Regions from separate parts of the Paenibacillus sp. FW126-R14 genome, predicted to be linked through region 2. Evidence: riboswitches for the same ligand, from Rfam matches in the RefSeq annotation. Region 2 holds a riboswitch; each other region holds the start of a gene.
What was found. Region 2 has a riboswitch for cyclic di-GMP ahead of AC3WRW_RS00640 (amidase). Riboswitches for the same ligand answer to the same signal wherever they lie in the genome.
Positions count from the first base shown of each region.

Region 1: another riboswitch for cyclic di-GMP. It lies ahead of AC3WRW_RS05890 (YjfB family protein); the one in region 2 lies ahead of AC3WRW_RS00640 (amidase).
Region 3: another riboswitch for cyclic di-GMP. It lies ahead of AC3WRW_RS10020 (PilZ domain-containing protein); the one in region 2 lies ahead of AC3WRW_RS00640 (amidase).
Region 4: another riboswitch for cyclic di-GMP. It lies ahead of AC3WRW_RS04860 (hypothetical protein); the one in region 2 lies ahead of AC3WRW_RS00640 (amidase).

Region 1 is NZ_JBYTBS010000006.1:25,876-30,409, reverse strand. Features, by position in the region: gene pyrF (orotidine-5'-phosphate decarboxylase) at 9-698, shown strand; gene pyrE (orotate phosphoribosyltransferase) at 730-1,374, shown strand; cyclic di-GMP riboswitch class I at 1,445-1,531, shown strand; gene AC3WRW_RS05890 (YjfB family protein) at 1,553-1,756, shown strand; gene AC3WRW_RS05885 (LysR family transcriptional regulator) at 1,840-2,718, opposite strand; gene dapA (4-hydroxy-tetrahydrodipicolinate synthase) at 2,842-3,717, shown strand; gene AC3WRW_RS05875 (RidA family protein) at 3,739-4,128, shown strand; gene AC3WRW_RS05870 (GNAT family N-acetyltransferase) at 4,228-4,534, opposite strand, start outside.
Region 2 is NZ_JBYTBS010000001.1:150,904-155,437, reverse strand. Features, by position in the region: gene AC3WRW_RS00650 (hypothetical protein) at 1-23, opposite strand, end outside; gene AC3WRW_RS00645 (family 2 glycosyl transferase) at 34-2,223, opposite strand; gene AC3WRW_RS00640 (amidase) at 2,355-3,191, opposite strand; cyclic di-GMP riboswitch class I at 3,365-3,450, opposite strand; gene AC3WRW_RS00635 (catalase) at 3,788-4,534, shown strand, end outside.
Region 3 is NZ_JBYTBS010000010.1:147,844-152,377, forward strand. Features, by position in the region: gene prmC (peptide chain release factor N(5)-glutamine methyltransferase) at 1-111, opposite strand, end outside; gene prfA (peptide chain release factor 1) at 126-1,202, opposite strand; gene ychF (redox-regulated ATPase YchF) at 1,235-2,335, opposite strand; gene AC3WRW_RS10020 (PilZ domain-containing protein) at 2,414-3,157, opposite strand; cyclic di-GMP riboswitch class I at 3,249-3,335, opposite strand; gene tadA (tRNA adenosine(34) deaminase TadA) at 3,595-4,071, shown strand; tRNA gene AC3WRW_RS10030 (tRNA-Arg) at 4,171-4,244, shown strand.
Region 4 is NZ_JBYTBS010000005.1:50,952-55,485, forward strand. Features, by position in the region: gene AC3WRW_RS04845 (flavin-containing monooxygenase) at 1-530, shown strand, start outside; gene AC3WRW_RS04850 (4'-phosphopantetheinyl transferase family protein) at 487-1,194, shown strand; gene AC3WRW_RS04855 (MDR family MFS transporter) at 1,350-2,576, shown strand; cyclic di-GMP riboswitch class I at 2,678-2,770, shown strand; gene AC3WRW_RS04860 (hypothetical protein) at 2,876-3,175, shown strand; gene AC3WRW_RS04865 (hypothetical protein) at 3,208-3,879, opposite strand; gene AC3WRW_RS04870 (Lrp/AsnC family transcriptional regulator) at 4,095-4,534, opposite strand, start outside.

The DNA of each region.
Region 1 (4,534 bases), on a different contig from region 2:
GACGCATTATGGTGGCGCTCGATTATCCCAATGCCGCAAGTGCCGAAGGGCTGCTGAAGCAGCTCGAAGGGATTCCTTGCTACGTGAAGGTGGGCATGCAGCTGTTCTATGCTGCAGGTCCCGGCTTCGTCGCGAGCTTGAAAGATCGCGGGTATAAGGTGTTCCTTGACGTGAAGATGCATGATATCCCGAACACCGTCAAAGGCGGCGCGGAAAGCGTAACGCGCCTGGGGGTTGATGTGTTCAATGTTCATGCCGCCGGAGGCAAGGACATGATGGAAGCCGCCTTGGAAGGCGTTGACAAGGGGCTAGCCGCAGGCGCTGCACGTCCGATCGTCATCGGCGTGACGCAGCTCACCAGCACCTCGCAAGCGGTGCTGAATGAGGAAATCGGCTTGACCGGAACGGTTGAGCAAGCCGTCATTCGCTATGCCCGCTTGGCGCATGCCGCGGGGCTGCAGGGCGTCGTCGCGTCACCTTTGGAGGTGACCGCGATTAAGGCGGCGTGCGGCGACGGATTCGTCACCGTGACGCCGGGCATCCGCCCTGCGGGAGCGGATGTGGGCGACCAGTCGCGCATCATGACGCCGGCCGAGGCTTTCGCTCAGGGAACGGACTACGTCGTGATCGGCAGACCAATCACTGGCGCGGCGGATCCAAGGGCTGCGATGGAATCGATTATCGATTCCATCCTGTAGCACCTAACAACGGAAGGAACGGTGGAAGAACGTGAGTCAACAGCTTGAAACGATTGCGAAGCACGTTGCTGCTTCTCTCTTAGAAATCGGTGCGGTAGCGCTTAGACCGCAGCAGCCTTTTACATGGACATCGGGTTTGAAATCGCCGATCTATTGCGATAACCGTCTGACCATGTCGCACCCGGCCATTCGCGAAGTCATCGCTGACGGCTTCGTCAGCTTGATTCAAGCGAAATTTCCGGACGCCGAGGTCGTAGCCGGCACAGCAACAGCCGGCATCCCTCATGCGGCATGGGTCGCGCAGAAGCTGGGTCTCCCGATGATTTATATTCGGGATAAAGCCAAAGGCCATGGCAAAGAGAACCTGATCGAAGGTTCTGTGCAACCAGGGCAAAAGGTCATCGTCATCGAGGATCTGATCTCCACAGGAGGAAGCTCTTTGAAAGCGGCCATCGCTGTCAAAGATGCGGGAGCGGAAGCTCTAGGCGTGCTGGCGATTTTCTCCTATCAATTGGACAAGGCGACGGATGCGTTCCAAGCGGCGGACATGCCTCTTCACACGCTTTCCAACTACGCTGCACTGCTTGAAGTGGCGCTGGAGAAGGGTGCAATCAAAGAGGAAGATATGGCCTTGCTGCGTTCTTGGAGAGAGAATCCTGCAGCGTTTGGCGTGTAGAAACGAATCGAAGATTGACGAATTGCGCAAGCAAAACCTATACTGGAAGTGTGCTAGGTACAGCCTAACATCTGCGAACCGGCAAATGACGCGAAAGCGGCAGACGCAAAGCTACAGGGGCTAACCGGCTATGGCCGAATGCTCGCCAGCTACCGAACGATGAGAGGAGGAGCGCTATATGAATATCAGCAGCAGTGTCTTTAATGCCATTAGCGGCGGAGACGCTTTGAAGCAGGCGGTTGGCATTCAACTGCTTAGCAAAGCGAGCGATATGCAATCAGCTTCAGCCAGTACGCTCGTACAGGATTTTGCGAAATCCCAGCAGTTGGTTACCGCATCGGCGGCGCCGCATTTGGGAAGCAATCTCGACATCCGCATATAAGCAAACAGGAAAGAAGCCCTACCTTTTTGAAAAGGAGGGCTTTTTTTGCATGAGGCTCGAAATTGCGCTAACGGATACAGAAACTATACGCTCCCCTTGGTCAACAGCCCAATAAAGGCTTGCAGCGGCTGAGAGATCCACTTTTTGGGATGAAGCAGCAGTTGAATATCTAAAGTTAAGTCTTCGTGCGAGAAGGGAAGCGACGCCAGTTTGTTCTGTTCGAGCTCACTTTGAACGGCGATTCGTGGCAGCAGGGCGATGCCGAGCCCGTTCATGACGCATTGTTTAATCGCTTCTAGATTTCCAAGCTCGAAGCCGATGTGAAGCGGGATGGTGTGATCTTTGAGCAATTTTTCAAACATGCCTCGATAGATGCAGCTTTCTTCCGTTACGATAAATTCCGTTTCTTGAAAGTCGGATAGCTGTATGCGTTCCAGGTGTGTAAGCGGGTGAGCCAAAGGCGCTACAAGTACTAGAGGCTCTTCTTTGATTGTAGTGCACGTCAAGAGAGGGTCGGCCGGGTAGCGATCCAGCAATAAGCCCAAATCATAGTCGCCTTCTCTGACTTTCGTTATGAGGGAAGCTTCGCTGTCAGGATAAAGATGGATATTAAGACCGGGATAAAGCTGTTTGAGCGCTTGTAAAAATGGAGGCAAATAATAGGCTGCAAGCGAGTTTATCGTTCCTATCGTCAATGTTCCCGTGACTTGGCTCGCAACGATTTCTTTGGACTGGTCATAGAGATCGAGCATTTGGACGGCCAGCTTCAGCAGGCTTTCGCCTGGTAGGGTTAACCGCAGCTGCCGGCCATACCTTTCAAAGAGAGAGACGCCATATTCGCGCTCCAGCTTCTGAATTTGCATCGTAATGCTAGACTGTGCATACCCTAATTCTTCTGCAGCTTTTGTAAAGCTCTTTCTGCGGGCAACCTCCCGAAAGGTCCGGAAGTACGTTAAGTCCATGAGAGTCCCCCTCACTTTTATCAAAAATATTGATGAGTATTATCATTTATTATAGCTAACTGTGATGTGATGTTCCATGCTAAAGTGTATGTACATCATAAAACTAGCGGGGAGATGGCACAAATGTTAAAAGAAAGAGATTTGAATGGCGTTTATGTACCCATTGTTACACCTTTCGATGAAGGAGGCGAGGTGGATGCAGCGTCTTTCTATAATCAAGCCTATAACTTGTTTCAGGATGAGGTGGATGGACTGGTCGTGAACGGGACGACGGGAGAATCGCCGACGATTCTGAGTGAGGAGCTTGGCGTTTTGTTTGCGGCGGCACAGGCTGCCAGAGAGGCTTCGAATGTAAGTGTTCCCCTTGTCGTAGGTACGGGTACGAATGATACGCTGTCGACGGTGCGCAGAACGGAGCAAGCGGGGAAACTGGGCGCTGATGCAGCTTTGGTCGTGGTGCCGTATTATAATAAGCCAAGCCAGCAAGGCATTATTGAGCATTTTCGCCGGGTAGCAAGCGTTGGCCTGCCGGTGATTTTATATGAAGTCCCGCACCGCACAGGAGTGAAGCTAGAGCTTGATACCGTAAGAGCGATCCTCGAGCTTGAGGGAGTGATTGGGATGAAAGACAGCACGCCGAACACGCAGTTGGTTGCTGAGCTTAGCCGGTTGGGCTCGAAGCCGGTATTATGCGGTGAAGATTCACTGCTTTTTGAGGCTCTTCAATCGGGAGCCAGAGGTGTCATGAGCGCCTCGGCGAATGTGGAGACAGAGCGGTTTGTTGCGTTTTACCGTCACTTTCTGGCTGGACAGTACGAGAAAAGCAGGGAGACTTTTGAAGAATTGCTTCCACTGATCCGCCTTTTATTCCAAGAGCCGAACCCCGCTCCCATCAAATGGCTGCTGGAGCAGCAAGGGATCATTGAATCCGGTACCCTACGGCTGCCTCTACTGCCGGTGACGGAAGGCTTGCGCGCGAAACTAGCATCTTATGTATAAAAATGGGGAGTTGACTGATTTATGAGTCGAACGAGAGTATTCACAGGCTCACCTTGGGAGCCGACTGTCGGTTATTGCCGGGCGATTCGGGTAGGAGACCGCATTGAGGTAGCGGGAACGACGGCGATGAAGGATGGCGAGGTGGTTGGCGCCGGCGACGCCTACGGGCAAGCGCGATTTGTGCTTCAGACGATCGAGCAAGCACTTGCGGAGCTCGGTGCCCGGATGTCGGATGTAATACGTACCCGTATGTATGTAACGGATATTTCGCTGTGGGAAGAGTTCGGCAGGGCGCATGGGGAATATTTCCGTGATGTGCAGCCAGTGGCGACGATGGTCGAAGTGAAAGCTTTGATTGATCCTGCATTGATGATTGAGATCGAGGTTGAGGCGGTTGTGGACAAAAATTAAACGGATCTGCAAAGCTTGAATGTGAAATAGCGCTTTTCCCGTCTAAGCTGCGATACAGGATCGTTAGCAAGCGGGAGAAGCGCTATTTGTTATTGTACTTTAACCTACCCGTTTTCCAAGAATAATAAGGTCTCGTTCGATGCCGTCCAGCTCGGCAATTCCCGGCAGATGCGCCCAATTTGCGAAGCCGAATTTACGGAAAAGCCGTAAACTTGGTTCATTGTGGCCGAAAATAAAGCCAAGCACCGTTTTAAGACCTAGCTTTGGACAAGCAGCTAAAGCTTGCTCCATAAGGTATCGGCCAATCCCTTGGCCGCGGGATGCTTCGTCGATATAAATGCTGATTTCCGCCGTACCATTATAGGCCGGACGGCCATAGAAGGATTGAAAACTAAGCCAACCGCAT
Region 2 (4,534 bases):
ATTTTTATTTTTTTTATCCTCATGGTCTATTCCTCATTTATCGGCAGTCAATTGTTGAAATCCCTTTTGCAAAATAGAGTAGGAAGGCTTTAAACGTTCATGAAACGTAGGGAGGTCCCATTCCTTCCAGCTATACTCCTTCATGGCTAGATCTTGAGAGCCCTTGGTCGTGCCACTTTGAAGCTTTTCGATGCCAATTTGGAACCCGTTCACATGAAGCGGTGATATCTTGCCGTTCGCATACATATCATTGATGACGAATTTCTTGGAAGGGTCCATCACATTGAGCAGCTGCCAAGGTATTCTTATCTCTAGATGTCCATTTTCGTAATAAAAATCGTTTAAAGAATTATAGGAAGGACTGTCCGGATTGGCTATGCCATATCGAAGCACCCCTGTCTCATACCCGGTAAAAGGAATAACCGTATTCTCGGGTGGAATGACCACCTTTTTATTCAAGGCAAGTCGTATCGGATTAAATAAGCCTGAATTTTTCTCGTGGAACATCTCATTTTTTTCAATAAGATCCGTCTGGACCGCATAGCGAAAATAATAATTATCGTAATAGGCATCGACGAGAAGGCGAGAGTCGTCAGGCCCGTGAATTTTCAGAACAAAATCCGCATCGTTGCTAAACGTCGTATCATATTCAGAGTAGCCGGTGTTCCCCTGTTCTGGGATGATATCAATGGGAAGCAGCAGCGTATCCTTGTTAAAGTCATAATTCCCAGCATCAACTCTAATATACACATAAGCTTCGTCACTCTTCACATACAGCTTCGTGTCATCGTTTATGACGAGAGGAGCGTCATTCGTCCAATCATCCACCTTCCCATCCACATAACAGATGTTTTTGGTGCTTCCCGGATCAAAGGCTAATAGGCCGAAATGCTGCTCATTCGTCTGGGGATTCGACCAAAACGGACGAGAATCAGGCAGATCAAGATCGTTGTTGTTCCACGTTCTTTTGAACCACTCATCCTGCCACGAAAATACGATGCCGCCTGCCAGATTGGCCGTGTGAATATCGTTGATCATATGCATCAGCATATCACCTTGCGTCTTTTCGTCGATAAACCCTTGATTAAACCCGGTTATTCGATTTTCGTGCGCCTTCCCTCGCGAAGCCGGTATGCCGAACTCCGATATCACAATAGGCATCGAATGAAACTTTTTGATATCTTCCAAATAAGCTAAATAAGGATCTGGTTTGCCGTCTGGGCCTTTGAATTCAATATAATCCTTTTGAAAACTAAAAGAATCCGGGTAGTAAGGATACACGTGATACGAAACGAACATACCTGGTTTGTACGTATCATGCCATTTCACATGCTCGACATTAACTTCCACCAGATCTTCATTTTTATACGGTTCATTCGGATGCTTGAGCGGATCCGTCGTTACCCAGTTTGAGAATGCAACCGGCCTTTGCATATGATAGTTGGTCATTTCGTGCTCGACGATTTGATCGCCCATTTCGGCTAGAAATGCTTCGAATGGCGAAGCGCCGGATGTATATAGAAACTTGCCCTCATATACACGGCGGTTAGGGTTATTCTCATTCGTGCCTACGACAAAAGAAGGGTCCCACTCTATGCCTAGAATCCAACCTATCACATATTTCGACACATCTGTCGTGTAGGTGCCATCCGCATATCCTTTCCTAACAGGCAAATAGGCATTCCCATGTATAATATCAACAATTTCTTTGCCACTCGTAATGACATCACTGAGAATCTTCTCGTTGTTCCCAAAAGCATCATCGATCGTCATGATATCATCTTCATTCACCCAAACACCATGAATCATATAGATGGGCTGATTGCCTTCTTTCTCCATCTTGTGATTATAATCACTTAAAGCGTTATAAAACTGCGGACGTTGTGTGGTGTAAACCCGGATTGTGTTTGCATTCATTTGAGAAATATAGGTGAACCACCTCATATACTCATCGTAGGTAATCGCAACTTCTCCAGGAAAAGCACCCGGCTTTCCAGCTCCTAGATTAACACCCTTAACAAACATTTTATTCCATTTATTTACATTTAAAATATAAAAAAAACCATTGTCTGTTTTGCTGATATATTGAACATCGCCTTCCTTCAAGGAAGTCGTGCCTTCATTTATTTTGCTATGTAAAAAGAAAAATTGATATAACAACAAAATTCCAAATAATACAATTATTGAAATAATGCCAAGTAATACCTTTATTTTCAGCGTCATCTCCTTAGCCTCCCCTTTCATTTTATCGGTATACAGACTTAAATATCAATTTGTTGAGACCCCTTTACATTATTTTCATAAAAAATGAAAAATAACCCTAAACCTTTATGGCTGGGGTTATGGCGAAAGTTTTATTCCATCTTCATCCAACTGTCATAATGATGGATCGCGATTCCATGAAAAGCAGGATTGGCTTTGTAATTTTGATAAACAAGCTCCAACTGCTGATTCATATACGCTTTATCTTCTTCAAAGAAGGTTACAAATTGATATTCTTCCGCAAGACGGCCGGTTTCAACCGCTATCGTCCCCTTCACTTTATACTTCTCAAATAACTTCATTTCCGCTGAAGAGATCCCGATGATCCCGTCAGTTCCAGCTGCTGCATCCCGGTATGCCATGATGCTGATAAATTCAACATTTTTACAAAGCCACTCTGCCATATTTCCACTGCCATATTTGGTATCGTACTGTACACCGTAAAACCAAAATGGGATGTCTATTCCAAATTCCAATTGGAGTTGATCGGCTTGGTTTCTAAATGTCAGCATCATGGACTGGTATTCTTCCAGAAATTCATTGGTGTTATCCGCATACTGCTCATGCCCGTAGGGCTCAACATCTAAATGTATACCCGTAAATTTTTCATTTGGTGACGCAAACTCTTGATAGTTATTCAACCATTTAAGAAAAATCTGCTGAAGTGTAATGCCATGATCGGCCACCCATTCAGGTGCACCATCTAGGGCATGCACACGAATTCCATTAGCAGTCGCCTTGCTTATAAATTCCTTATAATGCTTCTGTTCGAGTGTAGTATCGATTTGAAGCAGCAAAACCTTGACGTTATTGTTGACCAAATTATGAATGATACTGTCCTGATCGGAAACAATCTTGGAAGTATCCCATAACCATGTCGAAAGGTTCGTAGAATTTTGAAATGCGTATTTCGAATCCGCTGCTGCCATTCCAGGTAAACCGAATAATATTAAGCAAACTCCACATAATATAGGAAAGAACCTTTTCATTTCTCCGCCCCTTCTTTCATGACAAAAAAACACAGTTCGGCTGCACACCGAACTGTGTTTGAAATAACGCCATAAAAACAAAAGTTGCAAAGTTTGTCTTTATTGCATTTTCGTTCGGCAACTGGCTGCCATAGGTATACACCCTTAGGCCCTGTAGTTTTGCGTCACTGCCTTTACGGCAGGTTTGCTATTATCGCGAAACTGATCGTTCTTATGTAAGAATAAACCAATACTAAACTATATTCTTCTTAAAGTCCACTAATTGGACAATGCGTACACGGCTCATCAGAAGAACTAAACCGGCCCTCCTCAAGGAGAACCGGTTATTTTTCATCTATCCAACCTCGCTCAACCGCCATCCCGAGAATGAACCAATAGGGTTAACGTCAAGAGGAAGTCCGGCTAGTTCTAAAAATACATATATGCGCATTGTATTTATATGTATTGGTCAACTCGTTGGGCTTGGCACAGGCCTATTCGCATAGCATAGCAGTTCTTGATACTTTTTTGATATATCCGGTATGGGAGGTTGAAAGATGAACGAGAGTAATGGAACTCGCCCTAACCAAAGGTCTGGAGATATACCGGCTGCTTTTCATTCGCAAACTGTGGGCGAACGAGGCCCTGTAGTGGAACAGGACAACATGCTGCATGAAAAGCTGGAGACTTTCATCCATGCGAAATTGTTAGAAAGGCCCGTGCATGTCAAAGGATATGGCGCATTCGGCTATTTTGAGACCGTACATGCCATGACGGCTTACACGCAGCTTTGTTTCTTGCAACATCCGGGTCAGCAGGTCCCTGTCACAGTAAGATTCTCCTTAGCCGTCAGCAACAAAGGCACGCCTGATACTTCCCGCAACGTGCGCGGATTCGCCACGAAGTTCTATACGGATCATGGGGTGTTCGATCTTGTCTGTAACCATATCCCCGTGTTCGCCGTCAGAGACGCCATCCGCTTTCCCGAATTTATCAATGCCTTCCTGCCGTCGCCCGTCAACAACCTAATCGATCCGCAGCGATTTTGGAGCTTCGTGGCCCGAGCACCGGAATGCACAAGCTTTCTTGTCCGGCTCTACTCCGACGAGGGCACCGTCAAGAGTCTGCGCCACATCCCGGGCCACAGCGTAAATACATACGTCTGGAAAAACGCGCAAGGTGTCCGCACTTACGTGAAATATCATTGGATGCCTCTGGCAGGTGTGCAATATATAGACCGTGAAGAATCAGACCGGCTCGCTTGCGAGAATCCGGATTATGCCGGCAAGGACTTATTCGATGCG
Region 3 (4,534 bases), on a different contig from region 2:
GCTGCAGCCAAGCAGGTGCTGCAGCAAAAGCTCCACACAGGAAGCTGCTTCCGCTACGCCCAGCTTCCCTAAAAAAGAAGAAGCCTCTACATAGGCTTCTCTAATCGTCATCGAGGCAGTCGGCATCACATTGCCTGCTCCCCTTTATCTAAAGCATCGGACTGTGCAGCAATGGTTAGTGCGGACACAATCTCCGCCATATCCCCGTTTAGAACAGTTTCCAAACGATGCAAAGTCAAGCCGATCCGGTGATCCGTAATCCGGCTTTGCGGGAAGTTGTACGTGCGAATTCGCTCCGAACGGTCTCCCGTTCCAACCTTGCTCTTGCGCTCGCCCGCGTATTTCGCTTCCTCTTCCTCGCGCATCTTATCCGAAATCCGCGCGCGCAGTACGCGAAGCGCTTGCTCCTTATTGGAGTTTTGCGATTTGCCGTCCTGACACGTCGCAACGATGCCCGTAGGCACATGCGTTACGCGAACCGCTGATTTCGTCGTGTTAACGGACTGACCGCCTGCTCCGCTGGAGCAGAACGTATCTACGCGAATATCCGCATCATGAATGACAATCTCAACATCTTCCGCTTCCGGCATCACAACAACCGTGGACGTTGATGTATGAATACGTCCGCCTGATTCTGTTACTGGAATACGCTGTACACGGTGCGCTCCGCTCTCAAACTTCAGCTTGCTATAAGCGCCTTTGCCCGTAATCATGAAAATAATCTCTTTGAACCCGCCCAAATCATTGACGGAAGCATCGAGAATTTCCGTTTTCCACCCTTGCCCGTCCGCATAACGCGTATACATCCGGTACAAGTCGCCTGCGAACAGCGCAGCTTCATCGCCGCCTGCCGCTCCGCGAATTTCAACGATGACGTTCTTATCGTCATTCGGGTCTTTTGGCATCATGAGCACTCTAAGCTGTTCTTCTAGATTAGCAGACTGTTCGCTTAGCTCTTCGATCTCCATTTTCACCATTTCACGCATTTCATCGTCCAGCTTCTCGTTCTGCATCGCTTTCGCGTCTGCCAGCTGCTCGGTCACGCTCTTATATTCATTATAAGCATCGTAGGCTTCCTGAAGATCAGATTGTTCCTTCGAATACTCTCTAAGCTTCTTCGTGTCACTCGTTACATCCGGGTCACACAGCAGTTCGCTTAATTTCTCATAGCGGTCCACAATGGACTGAAGTCGATCCAACATAACGGATCACTCCTTTCTTTATTTTTTATGGTTTACACATTAAATCTGAAATGCATAACGTCGCCGTCATTCACCACGTACTCTTTGCCTTCCAGGCGCACTTGGCCTTTTTCCTTCGCGCCATTCATGGAGCCGGCCGTTACCAAATCCGTATAAGACACAACTTCGGCACGAATAAATCCGCGCTCGAAATCCGTGTGAATCACGCCAGCCGCTTGAGGAGCTTTCGTTCCTTTGCGGATCGTCCAAGCTCTTACTTCCTGCACCCCGGCCGTAAAATACGTATATAAGCCAAGCTTGCGATAAGCTGCTTTAATCAATCTATTCAAGCCGGACTCTTGAAGTCCCAACTCTTCCAGGAACATCGCTTTTTCTTCGTCCTCGAGTTCAGCAATCTCGGACTCTACCTTCGCGCTGATCGAAACAACTTCGTTGTTTTCTTTCGCCGCGTACTCCTGAACGATTTTGACGAACGGATTCTCATCCGCTGTTGCCACTTCATCTTCACTCACGTTTGCCGCATAAAGCACAGGCTTCATGGTCAGCAAATGAAGATCGCGTACAAGCAGCTTCTCATCGTCGCTTAAATCAATGCTGCGCGCCGGCAGATCGTTATAGAGAGCTTCCTTGATGCGTTCCAGACACTCAACCTCGGCTACAACCTTCTTGTCGCCGCCTTTCAGGTTTTTGCGGGAGCGCTCGATCTTCTTCTCTACGGATTCAATGTCAGCCAAAATCAATTCGAGATTAATCGTCTCGATATCGCCAATCGGATCCACTTTACCGGATACGTGGGTAATATTATCATCCTCAAAACAACGGACAACATGCACGATCGCATCCACTTCACGAATGTGAGCCAAAAATTTATTTCCAAGCCCTTCGCCTTTGCTCGCACCCTTTACCAAACCCGCAATATCAACGAATTCAAAGGCTGTCGGGACAATGCTTTTAGGGACAATCATCTCTACCAGCTTGTGCAATCTCTCGTCCGGTACTTCAACTACCCCGACATTCGGATCTATCGTACAGAACGGATAGTTCGCAGATTCTGCCCCCGCCTGTGTAATTGCATTAAACAATGTCGATTTTCCTACGTTCGGTAGACCGACGATACCTGCTTTCAAAGCCATTGTAGTTACAACTCCTTAATTTTCGAAAATCATCCTTCTTATTATATAGTACTTGGAACGCAAAAAAAAGCCTGAAGGCTACTGATTAGCCGCAGACTTTTTTTCCAGCGCTTTTTTCGTTTCATTTTCCCGCTTCTGGACGAAGTAGGTTTCGATCTGATTTTTTAAAATAAAGCCGCGCAGCGCGTTCGTTTTCTGTTCCGGTATGGCGGTAAAGCTTGCCCCGTAGTAATAGCCTTCATTCGTTTTTTCCTGCCGGACAATTTCCATTGTACATGGCACCAAAAAGCCCAAAATCAACTCCACTTCAAGCTGGGAATGCTTTTGTATGACCTTTTCAAGCATAGCATTCTCATTGATTGTGAAACCTAGGCCGTTGACGGATATATTTTTGATAGAGAACCGGATTGGATCATCGAATTGATGCTTATTTCGCTTATTTTTGTCTTGAAGTCCGAAAAGCAGCCCCTCATTCTTCACATCCACGCGAGGGAACTCCCTTTTCTCCGTAAACTTCCTGCGGTTTTCAGGCGGATTCAGGACAATGAGAGAGCCCTGCTCCTTGGCCACGACCGTTGTCTCCATGACAAACAGCCCGGACCTCGTATACACGGTCATTTTACATTTATCGCCCAGCGCAAAATTATCATATTCCGGCAGCTCCACCTCGATAATATCGCCGAGCGCATAAGTAAGCACGCCTGTGGCTACGAAATCGTCCTTGCTCAGCATCGCCTTGCTTTCAATCATGACTTCAGCATCGTACCCTTCTTTGCTGCCGTAAAACTTCATAGCTTTCTGCCTGCTCGCCATTTTGTTCATCAACACCTTCCTCCGTGCTCCGTATATAAAAAATAGACTGCCCCTTTACCGCGGGAACAGCCTATTACCTCAACCCAAAAAAGCATCGATTTTCGGTAACCAGGCTGTCATAGTTCCATGGAACGGTAGACCCTCAGCTTTGCGTCCTTGCCTTTCGGCAAGTTTGCCATTATCGAACCCTGCAAATGAAATTTATACATATCTCGTTCTTTATGGTCTAAAAGACCTACGTTATCTCTCATTATACGGATGGCTGATCTTATTATCAACTAAATCCCTTGCATACGGATTGTATTTGTTGTATGAATGTTAAAAGAATTACATATCCACAACTTTTTAAGTTATACACATTGTTATCCACAGGTTGTTAACAACGAATATTTGTTCGATTCTTTGTACACATGTGGATAAGATTATTTTTAGCGAGGTGTCCCCCTGTGGATGAACATAATGAGCATAATGAACATATTCTCTGGATGAAAGCAGCTATTGAAGAAGCACGCAAAGCCGAAGCCATTCGCGAGGTGCCCATCGGCGCCGTTGTTGTCCATCAAGGTCAAATTATCGGCCGCGGCTACAATCTTCGCGAAACCACGCTGGATCCTCTGGCTCATGCTGAAATGATTGCCATTAAGCAGGCTAGCGAGCACCTGCAAGCTTGGCGTTTGCTCGATTGCAAGCTCTACGTCACGCTGGAGCCTTGTCCGATGTGTGCGGGAGCCATCGTCCAAGCGCGGGTTCCGCAGGTGATCTACGGTACGACCGATCCCAAAGCCGGCTGCGCGGGAACGCTGATGAACCTGCTGCAGGAGGACCGGTTCAATCACCGGGTCGATGTGGTCAGCGGCGTGCTGCAGGCGGAGTGCGCTACTATGCTGACGCAGTTTTTCCGCAAGCTGCGGGGGAAGGAGTAGGCGCTCCCGCGAGAATATTTTTTAGCGGCACTAGATTTACACGCTGCCGCCCAAAAGGTTGCACCGCACAAGGCTTCGTGCTATCATAATCCTTGCTATGCGCCCGTAGCTCAGCAGGATAGAGCAACAGTTTCCTAAACTGTAGGCCGGATGTTCGAATCATCTCGGGCGCGTTTGCTTAGAAATCCGCGGTAGGTCAACGTTTAGCTAACATTGAGCTCAGCGGAAGGAGAACGTAAGGCATACAGTCTGTACACGAAAATTTGCGGAACTATATGCCGGAAATTCACCGTTTAAATACCCGTTTCATGTGACCCTTTACGGAATAACGTAAGGGGGTTTTCGTTATGAGTAATGTTGATCCGCGGAAAGGTAAATCAATCGCTAGTGGATGCCGAAATGTGGACGTAGTGCCTTCGTATGGTCTTGAAAGTGCGTTCCATTTGTTTTGATGTTGCTAAGA
Region 4 (4,534 bases), on a different contig from region 2:
TTGGTCATCAAATTCAATATCTGCCTTACCGTTTGCTTGGCAGGAGCCTTTTTTGGTGGTATGAAAGGATTGGGCTGCTAAGCAAGAGTCCGAAATCATGGATTGGGCGGCGGTTCATGAAAAAGAAAGATCCGCTTTATGGTTTTGATCTGAGAAAGGCTATTGCCAGCGGAAGGGTCCAACTATTGACCAGAGCGACAAGCGCGAGTGGCAGACTGGTTTCTTTTGCAGACGGGTCTTTTCATGAAGCGAGTACGATAGTATGGGCTACCGGCTTTCGTTTCGACTATCCATGGATATGTATTCCCGAGATTTTCGATCACAATCAAACGGTCATTCATGAGCGGGGAGTTACATGGATTCCTGGGTTGTATTTTGTAGGCCTGCCTTGGCAGTCTTGCCGGGGATCGGCGTTGATCGGATGGGTACACCGGGATGCTAAATTCATCAGCCGCATGATCACACAATATGGAGAACGCTATGCAAATGAAGGTAATAGCTACGAGGATTTGTCATCGCACGGGAGTTGACATTTGGCGTTCATTCGCTTCCTTCCTCGATGAAGGCAGAAAGGCCAAAATTGCCAAATGTCTGCAAAAGCATCAACAGCAAAGAATGATGGCAGGGGACATTTTGCTCCACTATGTGCTTCGGCATGAGCTGCGTATGGATAAAAGCAAAACGAGTGTCATCTACAGCCCCTCAGGGAAACCGGCCCTTTACGACTGGCCCCGTATTTTCTTTAATATCTCTCACTCAGGGGAATGGGTTGCCATTGTTCTGGCCTCTTGTGAGGTTGGAATCGATGTTCAGAAGCAGGACCCCCGGTTTGCACAGCTGGCAGAAAGCATTCTGTCCCCTTCGGAAAGTAAAGAGCTTCTGCGTGTTCAAGACCCTGCCGTCTTTCTTTGTTGGCGTTGGGTGATGAAAGAAAGTTTTGTTAAGCTGATCGGTACGGGGCTTGGTTTTCCTATGACGAGGATAGACTATGACAGGATTTCTGCCGTAGATGCCGTAACAGTATATGAGAAAAAATGCTATTTCTGCAGAACCTACGAGTTGGTGAAGTGCAAAACCGAAGAGGCTTATCCGTTAGCGGTCAGCAGCGAAACGTATAACTTCCCGGATGAGGTGACAGTCCTTCCCTATAGCAGCTTGCTGAAATGGGCAATTGGTACCATAGTAAGAGAGTAAAAAAGCTGGGTTCCCGTTCGAGTACGGGGATCCAATTTTTTTGTTCGACAAAAAATAAGAAATAAGGACACGGACTGCCGCTTTTCGTGTATAATGAGTTCTTAATCTCATAATCTTAACCTTTGGTAAATTAGCAGCAAGAGGAGTTTTGGCAGATGAATCGATTACGCGGTTTTCTTGGTTCTTATCATCCGATTGTACATACGTTAATTTTGGGGACCGTCATGGCCAGAGCGGCGTCTTCCATGAGTCTGCCTTTTCTGGCGATCTACTTAGCCAAACATACATCCATGAGCGCGGTAATGATCGGAGTTGTCATTGGGATGGGAGCTTTGGCCGGAACGGTCGGGGGCTTTATCGGCGGCAACTTATCGGACCGATTCGGCAGACGCATCATTATGCTGGCCGCTCTTTTCGGATGGGCCGTTGTGTTTGTCGGCTTCAGTTTCGTAAAACTACCGGTCTTATTCATGCTGCTCAATATGTTAAACGGTCTGTGCCGCTCGTTCTACGAGCCGGTTTCGCAAGCTTTGATGGCGGATCTGACAGAACCGGCCAAACGGCTAAGCGTTTTTTCGATGAGATACATGGCCATTAATGTCGGTGTAGCTGTCGGTCCTTTGTTAGGTGCCTTTTTTGCTACGATGGACGGGTCTCTGCCATTCCTGCTAACTGGAATTGTTTATTTGATCTATGCGGTTACGCTATACGTTCTCCTCATCGTTTTTGGCATTAAGCAGATCGAAGGAGAGAAGAAACAACCGGTTACGTTCGCCTCCGCATTGCGTGTCATCCGCAGCGATGTCACGTTTCGCTACTACATCCTTGGCGGGATCATCGGGGCGATCGGATACTCGCAGGTCATGGTGACTCTTTCGCAGTATTTGGAGCAAAGTTTCACCGATGGCGTCAAAATGTTCGCAGTCCTTATGAGTGTTAATGCGATTGTGGTCATTGCTTTACAAATACCGCTTACTCGAATTTCCAATAAGTATACGCCGCTTGCCGCCATTATTTTTGGCAATTTGATGTTTGCTTTAGGAGATGTGGGTTTTGCGTTCTCGCATTCGCTGATTCCGATGATTGTATCGATGGGGATCTTCACGCTTGGCGAAATTTTAAATTATCCCGCGGCGAACATGCTGATTGACAAGCTAGCTCCCGAGCATATGCGAGGCACATATTTTGGCGCTCAAACCTTAACGAATGTCGGCCATTTCATGGGACCGTGGATAGGCGGGTTTTTGCTTGTAGCTTACGGCGGAAGCGTTTTGTATCTGATCATGGCTGTTGTGGTCATGGCAGGGTCGCTATTCTATTGGAAAGGCGCCATCAATCTACAAAACTTCCTGAAAAATTCGTCGAAAAAAGAAATTACTTGATAAAAATGGCGAAATTAGTACTATAGAACTATACGATTTCAAAACAACTTCCCTTATTCTTGATAGTGTAGATATTTTCATGTAAATAAACTTTACAACACATCACGACATGGCAAAACTGACGAAAGTCAGCGACGCAAAGCTATAGGGGCTACCTTGTTCTGGAACGAACTTGTTGCCAGCCAGCTGCCGAACGATTGGGCATTCACCTTCGAACCCCCTCCGATCGGTACACAATGGTGGGGTTTTTCTCTATCATAGCGCTAATTAAACATGAACAAAAAGGAGGACCAGACAGCATGCAGTCCGAACTACATGAAGAGCAGAAAGTAATTTCGCTTTGCGGCAATCATGTTGCCCGTTTGGTACCATCCACGGATGGACCAAAGCTACTGATCAATTTGGAAGAATACGCGCTTAACGAAGCTTGTTGGGATGTCGAAATGTTTCATGGCAGAAGCAACAGCATCTTAATCTTCTACTGGAAAGGCGAAGTAAAACTTTCAGTGAAAATGCCGCCGATGCCCCAAATTGAAGCATTTATGACAAGACTTTATCAAATCTTGACTTCCAAATTAAGAACAGTTCAGCCTATATAGGCGAGCTGTTTTTTTTTATTCGTGGACAGTTTCTAATTGTTAAAGAGCGTTAATTCAATAATGTGAGATGTCACATTATCTACGCACAAATAAACTTCTTTGCAGACTGTTGAAAAATAATTTAATGCGATTGAGTTGATTAATTGGTCGGAGTATAGCCAATTCGGATAGTGATGCAGATATTTCTTATCAGAGTATAGTAGTTTTATATGATTCCATATTTCGTCGAATTCTTGAATGTGAATTGGATTTATCGCATCTTCGTAGCTAGTCTTAACAGACTTATTATTAAATCTTACATACTTATAATCACCCGAAGAGGTATGTTCACCATGAAATTGGTATAAATCTAAAACGAAGGGATTAATCCTTTTTTCACTCAACAACAAAGTAAAGAGTTCCTTCGATGTAGGTTTAAGATTTTCTAATCTTAGTTCAACGGGAATTCTCTTAGACGTTACGACATGAATATTTTGAAAATGGCAAAGCAAATTTCTGAGTGCATCATCATTTAGATCGATATGTGTAAGTGGAATTATAATACACATTTCCGGTGCTCGAAAAATAAACGGTGCAATATAGTATTGTGCAATGGGGGATATTACATTACTCGCGCTGTCCAGCGGTGGAATAGCTTGAAAATGAGTGTCTTCTAGCCGTGAATACGCCGTTCTAGTTAAATTTTCAATAAAATTTTTATCCATATCTTCAAAGTGGCACATATAAATTATCTCCTTAACTCGATCTAGCTGTGGGGCTCCGACAACCTTAACAACTAAGGAAAGGGATAAAATCTATTATATACCAATTTTGTAATGGGTAAAATCTTTACCCTTGCAGTTACGTAAATAGAGGATGATTAGTTCACTATATGAACTGATCACCTCTATTTTTTATTTGTGATTTCCATTTCATCTATCTAGCTCAGCATGTTTATGTTTGCTTCTCCAAGTGAAGGTATAAGAAATTTATGATCAATAGGCGATGACATCACGATTAGAATCGTGTAGGTCCCGTATTTATCACATTGATTTCCGAACTCCTCGAGAGCTCGTGTGGAATCGCTTACTACTTTCAATAAGTAGTTGTGTTCTCCACTTATACGGTAACATTCGACGACATCGGGAGTCGAGCGGCAGAAATCAAGGAATGCGTTACAATCCCTTGTATGGAACAAAATGTAGGCAGCAGCATGTTTTCCAATTTTTTCAGGGGAAATGATGGTGCGATACTCGCTGATGATCCCTTTTTCCTCCATGCGCCTAACTCTTTCCGTTACTGCGGGTTGTGATAAACCGACACATTTTCCTAGCTCCGTCATAGAAATTCTCGCTTGGCTTTGAAGGTGGAAAAGGATTT